DNA from 2 places in the Paenibacillus sp. FSL R7-0302 genome. Region 2 is predicted to be linked to the other one. Evidence: predicted binding sites of a transcription regulator. Region 2 holds the regulator's gene; the other holds the start of a gene.
The links. The regulator CtsR, encoded in region 2, represses protease genes until heat stress. The targets are predictions, from matches to a motif close to ATGGTCAATAAAGGTCAAACA.
Positions count from the first base shown of each region.

Region 1: clpP (ATP-dependent Clp endopeptidase proteolytic subunit ClpP) is a predicted target of CtsR. The motif match lies at 2,800-2,820, and genes of this name have one in related genera.

Region 1 is NZ_JBBOWB010000002.1:543,313-547,736, reverse strand. It holds gene MKY96_RS27990 (PdaC/SigV domain-containing protein) at 134-1,237, shown strand; gene MKY96_RS27985 (GDSL-type esterase/lipase family protein) at 1,388-2,026, shown strand; gene clpP (ATP-dependent Clp endopeptidase proteolytic subunit ClpP) at 2,116-2,712, opposite strand; tRNA gene MKY96_RS27975 (tRNA-Arg) at 2,906-2,980, opposite strand; gene MKY96_RS27970 (sugar-binding transcriptional regulator) at 3,273-4,325, shown strand.
Region 2 is NZ_JBBOWB010000002.1:1,451,062-1,455,485, forward strand. It holds gene MKY96_RS32080 (GNAT family N-acetyltransferase) at 342-1,514, shown strand; gene MKY96_RS32085 (CtsR family transcriptional regulator) at 1,877-2,338, shown strand; gene MKY96_RS32090 (UvrB/UvrC motif-containing protein) at 2,369-2,890, shown strand; gene MKY96_RS32095 (protein arginine kinase) at 2,920-3,984, shown strand; gene clpC (ATP-dependent protease ATP-binding subunit ClpC) at 4,022-4,424, shown strand, end outside.

The DNA of each region.
Region 1 (4,424 bases), 910 kb from region 2:
TCATGGCAAACCTTAAGAAACTGTAAAGCGGATTGTAACATCCCCCGCTAGTTCTTTTACTATAATAGGAACAGTGATACGGAAGAACACACATCATGACTAATCATACCACCAGGTGGAAGGGGAAATAACAATGAATTCGAACTCTAAGAAATACATCCGCAGATGGGGTGCGGGAATGCTCGCAGCAGGAATCCTGCTGGGCGGAACAGGAATAATTCAGTCAGGCATAACGGAGGCCGCTCCGGCAGCCGCTCAGGTCAAGGCCAAATCCTCCTCTGTAGTGCTTAAGGTAAACGGTAAAAATGCAGCCCAGGCGGGCCTGCTCCAGGAAGGAAAGGTATGGGTGCCGGTAACCTTCCTGCGCGATGCGCTGGGGATGCCGCTCTCTTATGATAAAGCGGAGAAGACTTATTCTATAGGAACAGGTACTGCGCAATTGAAGCTGGCAATTATGGATTACGGCATTATGATCCGAGTGAACAACTATTATATTGGTGAATATGAGGGCAAACAACTGAACAACCGGCTGTACGTCCCGTTCCAGCTGATTAACGATTACATGGGCTATAAAGGGGACTGGAACGCTGCTGCAGGACAGCTGAATCTGACGAAAAGGACGCAGAATGCCGTAACAATCAAGACAGCGAGCTATACGAAGGACTATAAGGATGCGCCAATCAAGCTGAATTATCCGCAGGTCAGCGGTCTGGCGAACGCAGGGGCAGAGAAGGCGATCAATGATCTGATCAAGCAGACCGTTCTGAACTATGCGAAGGATGCTGAAGATCAAATCTCCAAGCGGTCGAAGGATGACCGGCCGTATGAATTCGAAGGCGGTTATGTGGTCACGTACAACCAGGATGGCGTGCTCAGCCTAATCACTAATCAATACGGGTATACCGGCGGTGCACATGGGATGACTTACCGCAATGCCTTCACCTTCTCGCTCAAAGACGGGAAACGTCTGCTGCTGGGCGACCTGTTCGGTGCCAACCCTAATTACAAGAAACAGCTCAATGCCAAGCTGGCCACCGAGATCAAAGCTAACGGAGGGTATCTGGGAGGGTTCAACGGTCTGGATACAGAGAAGTATTTCTATTTAAAAGATGGCAAAGCGGTGCTCTTCTTCCAGTTATACGAATACACCGCATATGCCGAGGGCTTCCCGGAATTCAACTTCAGCTTCAAGGAACTCCTGCCGGATGGAAGCAGTCCGTTCGCAGCGCTGAAATAATACAGCCTAATACTGACCCTTGTGCTCTATGACGAGCACAAGGGTTGTTTGCGTTTTAATGGACTAATCGGGCGGCCCTGCCGTTACCACTTCACCCGGCCTTTCATAAATTAAAGAAGGCAAGCAGCTTATAACGGGGAGGGAAAGAGTATGGTTTATCAGTATACGGCCATTGGGGATTCACTCACAACCGGCTTCGGGGCGCTTCCCGGGAACGGCTTCGTCCCCGTCTACCGGCGGATGGCGGAAGGGAGACTCGGCACGCCGGTGGTGCCGGCGAATCTTGGCGTCAATGGTCTGACCACCGGGGGGCTGAAGCAACGGCTGAGGAGCTCGAACGTCTACCGGGCGGCGGTGAAGGATGCACAGATCATTACGCTGTCCATTGGCGGCAATGACTTGATTAAGGCAGCCCGGGCAGCCGGGCCACGGCCCGGTGAATTCCAGGGCTTGCTGAAGCAGGCGCTTAGGGACTGCAAGCGTAACTACAGCGACATCATGGGTAGCCTGACACAGCTCAAAGCGGGTTCCCGCAGCCCCTACATCCTCCGGATGGTAGGGCTCTATAACCCATATCCCCAGGTGGATGAAGCAACAGAGTGGGTGCGCGAGTTCAACCGCTATGCATCAGGCTACAGCAGCAGTAACGTAGGGTTTGCTTCGATCTACCATGAGTTTGCCGGTAATGAGCGGGGGCTGCTGTTCCTGGACCATATTCACCCGAACAGCAGAGGCTACCGCGTAATTGCAGGCAAGCTGGACGCTTTGGGTTACGGGGGCTTAAGGTAGGGTGTAGAACGGTGCAGGAACAATCAAAGAGGCTGCTACGGACCAGATGGTCTGTAACAGCCTCTTAGTAAATTCATGAAATTAAGTACTTATACGCCTGTCGGCAGAGTCTTCTCAATTACCTTGTCCACGATACCATATTCGGCAGCGTCTGCAGCGCTCATGAAGTAGTCGCGGTCAGTATCCTTCTCGATCTTCTCCAGCGGTTGGCCCGTACGTTCGGAGAGGATGCGGTTCAGCTTCTCACGCAGCTTGATGATGCGGCGGGCACGGATCTCGATATCCGAAGCCTGGCCCTGGGCACCGCCTAGCGGCTGGTGAATCATGATCTCGCTGTTCGGCAGGGCGAAGCGCTTGCCCTTGGCGCCAGCGTTCAGCAGAAACGCTCCCATGGAAGCGGCCATACCTACACAGATGGTGGATACATCCGGCTTAATGTATTGCATTGTATCGAAGATGGCCATACCCGCTGTGATGGAACCGCCTGGGCTGTTCACATACAGGTGAATATCCTTATCCGGGTCCTCGGCAGCCAGGAAGAGCATTTGTGCGATGATGGAATTGGCAACCACGTCATTAACCTCCGTTCCAAGGAAAATGATGCGGTCCTTCAGCAGGCGGGAATAGATGTCATAAGCGCGCTCACCGCGGTTGCTCTGTTCTACTACCATAGGAATATAACTCACGTGGAAAACCTCCTTGAAATTGGTGCTTCGAATGTGTTCATTTTTTACTGTTACCGTATTAACCACATGATAAACAAATTCAAACAAAAAGTCAAAGAAAGTCAAACTTACTTTCAAAAAAAAGAGCCCTCAAGCGGCTCTTTGGTTAAATATAATATAATCGTCACTAAATTATGTACAAGCTTGAAAATAATGGCGCGCCCGCCAAGAATCGAACTTGGATCTCAGGCTTCGGAGGCCTACGTCATATCCATTGGACCACGGGCGCAACAGAAATTATTATAATATACTTCTCGGATAAAAGCAATGCGTATTAGGCATCCTGCGCAAAAATAGTTTTCTCTGCCTCCATTAATAGAGCCGGAGATGCGTCTCCTGCCTGCGGCCTGCCGGACAAGCCCATGTATAAGATGAAAGCGGGCTGAGAATTATAGTCTCGGAACACTTGCACTCGGCGTCAGTTTTGGGTAGAATATGGGTGGGACTTAAAAAGTTAACCCGGGACATTTTGAGACCACGAACAAGGGATAAGAGAAAGACGAAGTTGCAGGAGTGAAAGCATGCGTAATCTATTGGAAATCCAAAAGCAGCTTCTGCCTGATCTCATGGAAACCCTTAAGAGACGGTATACGATTCTACATCAGATCATGCTGTCCGATATTATTGGGCGCAGGACGCTAGCCGCATCGCTTGATATGACCGAGCGGGTGCTGCGTGCCGAGACGGATCTTCTGAAATCGCAGGGGCTCATTGAGATCGAGAGCGTCGGTATGCGCATTAGCGATGCCGGTCGCAGACTGCTTGACCTGCTGGAGCCGGTCGCCAAGAGCCTATTCGGCCTGGATGATCTGGAAGAGAAAATTCGTACTACGTACGGTCTCACCAAAGTAATTGTGGTTCCTGGCGATTGTGAGACATCGCCGTTCACCAAGCGTGAACTGGGGCGCGCAGGCTCCAAGGCACTGCTCAGTGTACTGCGAAGTGACGATACGATTGCCGTCACAGGCGGATCAACCCTGGCCGAAATGGCCGATCAGCTGACCCCGCCGCTATCCCTTTCCTATAAGAACGCCTGGGTTGTTCCGGCGCGCGGAGGACTGGGAGAGAGCATGGAGATACAGGCCAACACCATTGCTTCAACCATGGCCAAACGGATTGGCGCCAATTACCGTCTGCTGCATGTGCCCGATCTGCTTAGCGGAGACGCTTATCAGTCGCTTGCACAGGACTCCAATATTGGAGAGATTGTACAAATTATCCGCAGATCGCGTATTATTGTACATGGAATAGGTGATGCCATTGAAATGACCCACCGCCGCAAGCTGGACTCCGGGACGATCTCAGAGATTCAAGGCGAGGGTGCTGTAGCCGAATCCTTCGGATACTATTTCAATGAGGACGGCGAAGTGGTTCACACTATGCTGACCATGGGGCTGCGCCTGGAAGACATTATCCGTACAGAAGTCGTTATCGGTATTGCCGGAGGCAAACGCAAGGCGAAGGCCATTCATGCGATGCTGCGGTTCGGACAAGAGGATATTCTCGTCATCGACGAGGCGGCGGCTGTCGAAATCGGCAAGGAAATCGACACACAGCTACAAAAGGTCCTATAGATTCCATTAAATGGGACGCGCGCAAAGGGTTTATGCATTATACTTAACATTGTTGTCTTGACGAGCCTCACGGCCTGTCTTGAATAAATAAAACGAACT
Region 2 (4,424 bases):
GTTGCGCACATGTGGATACTATTCCAGGAACTGAATGGTCCACGGATTATGGGGACATAAGGCATAATATTGTGGATGAGTCAAGCGAAAACATAAGTAATACACCGATTTTGTGGATAAAAAGTGAATATTGTGGATAGATAAAATGTAATCGGGGATAACTCATTTCAGCCGGAAAGAAACTCTTTCCGGTTTTTTGCTTTGCTGTGCAAAAGCTGTGGATAACTATTCTTTTTGCAACGGATGGCCAGCCTTTATTAGCATCCGGCGGCTTGGCTTGTTATACTCTCTATTAAGCAAATATCTGGAGCTAATTTATGGAATGTAACGGGGGGAACAGAATGGAAATCAGGCAATTACGTGCCGGAGAATTTGAGGACAGCCTGAGCTTGTCCGAGTATGCTTTTAAGTATAAGGTTTCTGCAGAAGATAGAGTACGCGCCAGGGAGAACTTCAAACCGGAACAAACCTGGGGGATTTTTGAAGGAGACAGCATAGGTGCGAAGCTGACGCTTCTTCCGTTACAGGTATATATACAAGGCAAACCCGTTTCTATGGGGGGCATCGCCGGTGTAGCCACTTGGCCGGAGAACCGCCGGCAGGGTTATGTAGCCCATCTGCTGACCCATGCGCTCCAGACGATGAACGAAGCCGGTCAGACGTTGTCCTTTTTGCATCCGTTCCTGATTCCCTTTTACCGTAAATTCGGCTGGGAGATCTACTGTGAATATAAGAAGTATACTCTTCCGGTAGGGAAGTTCCCGCACAAGACGGAGATTAAGGGCAGCGTGAAGCGCGATATCCCGGATCTTGCAGTATTCCAGCAGCTGTACGACCAATTCGCCATGAGGTATAACGGGACTCTACAGCGCACTGAGACCTGGTGGAAGGAAAGTGTGCTTGATGACGATGCGCATTCCTGTGTGTTTTATTCTGAGCAGGGTGAACCGGAGGGCTATGTGTTGTATAAAATAGTGCAGCAGGAGCTGGTCATAGATGAGTTTATCTATGGAAACGAGTCTGCCCGCCAGGGCTTGTGGACCTTCCTGGCCAATCATGACTCCATGATTACGGCTGCACAGCTGAAGCTGGTGCCTGCTGACGACATTCTGCCCTTCCTCCTCCCTGATCCGCGGATTACGCAGGAGAATTATCCATACTTCATGGCGCGTATCGTCAATGCTAAGGCTTTTGTGGAGAACATGACCTTCAATGTGCCGGAGGGTGACCGGGAGCGGTTGCTTTATATTGAAGATAAGCAAGCGTCATGGAACAACGGGTTATGGCGGTGGACTGTGTCGGAGCAGGGGGGAGCGACGTTCACCCGGATTCAGGGCGGGCGGTCTGAGGCTGATCTTGAATGCAGTATCGGCACGCTTACTGTGCTGCTGATGGGATACAAACGTCCGCTTCAAGCGGCAAAGTACGGACAATTATCCGGGACTGCGGAGGCGGCGGCTTGGCTTGAAGCGCTGATTCCGCAGGCCGAGACGGCATTATTCGATTTTTTCTGACAGAGAACGGCTCTTCCGCTTCCCTTGGAAAGGGAGGAGCTGTCCTATACATAACGCCTCAATTCAGTGAACGAAGCAGGCAACCGGAATACAATACAGCCAAAAAGTAAAAAATAAGAGTAACCCCTTGGAATTCAGTGAGAATATGTTATAATATGAAAAAGTCAAAGAAAGTCAAAGTCAACGCAGTCCGGAGTTCATCGTTCTCAGGAATGTAACATTTAGAGGAAAAGCGCAGTGCAGAGGCTATTGCAGCCGATTCTTAATGCATTGACCGGGTTAAGTTCTTAAGAGCATGTTTCTGACGGCAGGCGTTGGCGCAGCACAGATTTAACCAATGCTTACACACTGGAGGATGAGTGATGCGTAATATCTCCGATATTATTGAACAATATCTGAAGAATATTTTGCATGAAAGTCCCGAAGGTACGGTGGAAATTCAGCGCAATGATCTGGCGGACCAGTTCTCCTGTGTCCCGTCACAGATCAATTACGTTATCAGCACACGGTTCACATTGGAAAAGGGATATGTGGTGGAGAGCAAACGCGGCGGCGGAGGATATATCCGCATTCAGCGCTATGAGCTGCCTCAGAATGTGGCCTTATACGCACATCTGAACTCCACGATAGGGAATGATATTGATCAGAATTCTGCCGAAGGGCTGATTTATCAGCTGGAGGAGGCCCGTTTCCTCTCCAAACGTGAAGCGTGTCTGATGCGGTCTGCGGTTTCCCGGGAATGCCTGACGGTTAATCTGCCGTACCGGGATGAGATTCGTGCCAAGCTTATGAAGGCTATGCTAATCTCTTTATTGGGCAAATAATTTGTCAAATGGTAAGGAGGGACACCGCTCATGCTATGCCAGGAATGCGGCGTCAAACCGGCTACACTCCACTTCACGAAGATTGTGAACGGGGAGAAGACGGAATTTCATATCTGCGAAAGCTGTGCGCGGGAGAAGGGTGAACTAATTCCCGGAACTGCGGGAGGCTTCTCTATCCACAGCTTGCTTTCCGGTCTCCTGGATCTGGAAGGCGCAGGCAAGAGCAAGACAGCAGCACAGAATGCGCAGGGTCTGCATTGTGAAAACTGCGGCATGACCTATTCACAGTTCAGCAAGCTGGGACGGTTCGGCTGCAGCTCTTGCTATAAGTATTTCGACAGTACGCTCGACCCGCTCTTCAGACGGGTGCATGGCAGTACAGCGCATGTTGGCAAGCTGCCCAAGCGGGCGGGAGCACAGATCATGTGCAAGCGCCAGATTGATGAGCTGAAGCAGGAATTGCAGCAGAGTATTGTACAGGAGGAGTTCGAGACCGCAGCTGAGCTGAGGGACAGAATCCGCAAGCTTGAAAAAGAAATGCCACAAGAGTAAAGTCTTTGATATATAGGAGGGATCCGGGCATGTCAAGTCTCCGGTTTACCGAACAAGCACTGAGTGACTGGATGCGCTGCGGCGGCAGCCATTCGGAGATTGTCATCAGCAGCCGTATGCGTATCGCCCGTAATCTGGAGCATCTTCCGTTCCCGCTGCTCGCTTCAAGAGAGCAGTCCGAGGAGGTGCTGGAGCAGCTTGCCCCCGTATTTCAGGGTGAAGCTTCGGCCGACTTCGGCAGCTTCGAGCTGCTGAGACTGGATGAACTGGGTGAGCTGGACAAAAAAGTGCTGGTGGAAAAGCACCTCATCAGTCCCAATCTGGCGGATGATTCCAAAGGCGGAGCCGTCATTCTTAACGAGGACGAGTCGGTCAGCATTATGATTAATGAGGAGGATCATCTCCGCATTCAATGCCTGTTCCCGGGGCTGCAGGTCAGAGAAGCCTGGGTGAGGGCAACCGCCATCGATGATATTTTCGAGGCTGCTGTCAATTACGCTTTCGATGACCGCAGAGGCTACTTAACAAGCTGTCCCACCAATGTGGGAACAGGGCTGAGAGCTTCGGTTATGGTTCATCTGCCGGCCTTGGTGATGACGCATCAGATCAACCGCATTTTGTCCGCAGTTAATCAGGTAGGGCTTACCGTTAGAGGAATTTACGGTGAAGGCAGCGAAGCAGTAGGGAATATCTTTCAGATCTCCAACCAGATTACGCTCGGACAGACCGAAAATGAGATTATTGAGAATCTTCACAGCGTAGTCACTCAGATTATAGAGCATGAACGCAACGCCCGCGAACGCCTGCTGGTCGATTCCGCTCTGCGGATTACGGACCGTATCAAGCGCTCCTACGGAATTCTGGCCTATGCTGCTGTGATGGAACTTAAAGAATCGGCACAGCGGCTTTCTGATCTGCGGCTTGGTGTAGATCTGGGGATTCTGGAAGGGCCTTCGATTTCAGTGCTCAATGAGCTGAATGTCAAGACTCAGCCGGGCTTTCTGCAAAAGCTGTTCGGCGACGAGCTGTCGCCTACTGAACGCGATATGTACCGGGCGAAGCTGCTCCGGGAGACACTGGGATCACAACATTAAATTATAGATATTTATTATCCGTGGAGGTGCAGGAGATATGATGTTTGGAAGATTTACGGAACGCGCACAAAAGGTGCTGGCGCTGGCGCAGGAAGAAGCCGTACGTTTGGGACACAACAACATTGGGACAGAGCATATTTTACTCGGACTGATTCGTGAAGGAGACGGCATTGCCGCTAAGGCACTCATCGGACTTGGTCTGGGTCTGGAGAAGATACAGGATGAAGTGGAAACGCTGATTGGCAGAGGTCAGGAACAACCGACCAACATCGCATATACTCCTCGTGCCAAGAAGGTCATCGAGCTGTCCATGGACGAGGCCCGCAAGTTGGGTCACACGTATGTGGGAACAGAGCATATCCTGCTCGGTCTGATCCGCGAGGGAGAGGGCGTAGCCGCCCGTGTGCTGAACAATCTCGGCATTAGCCTGAACAAGGCCC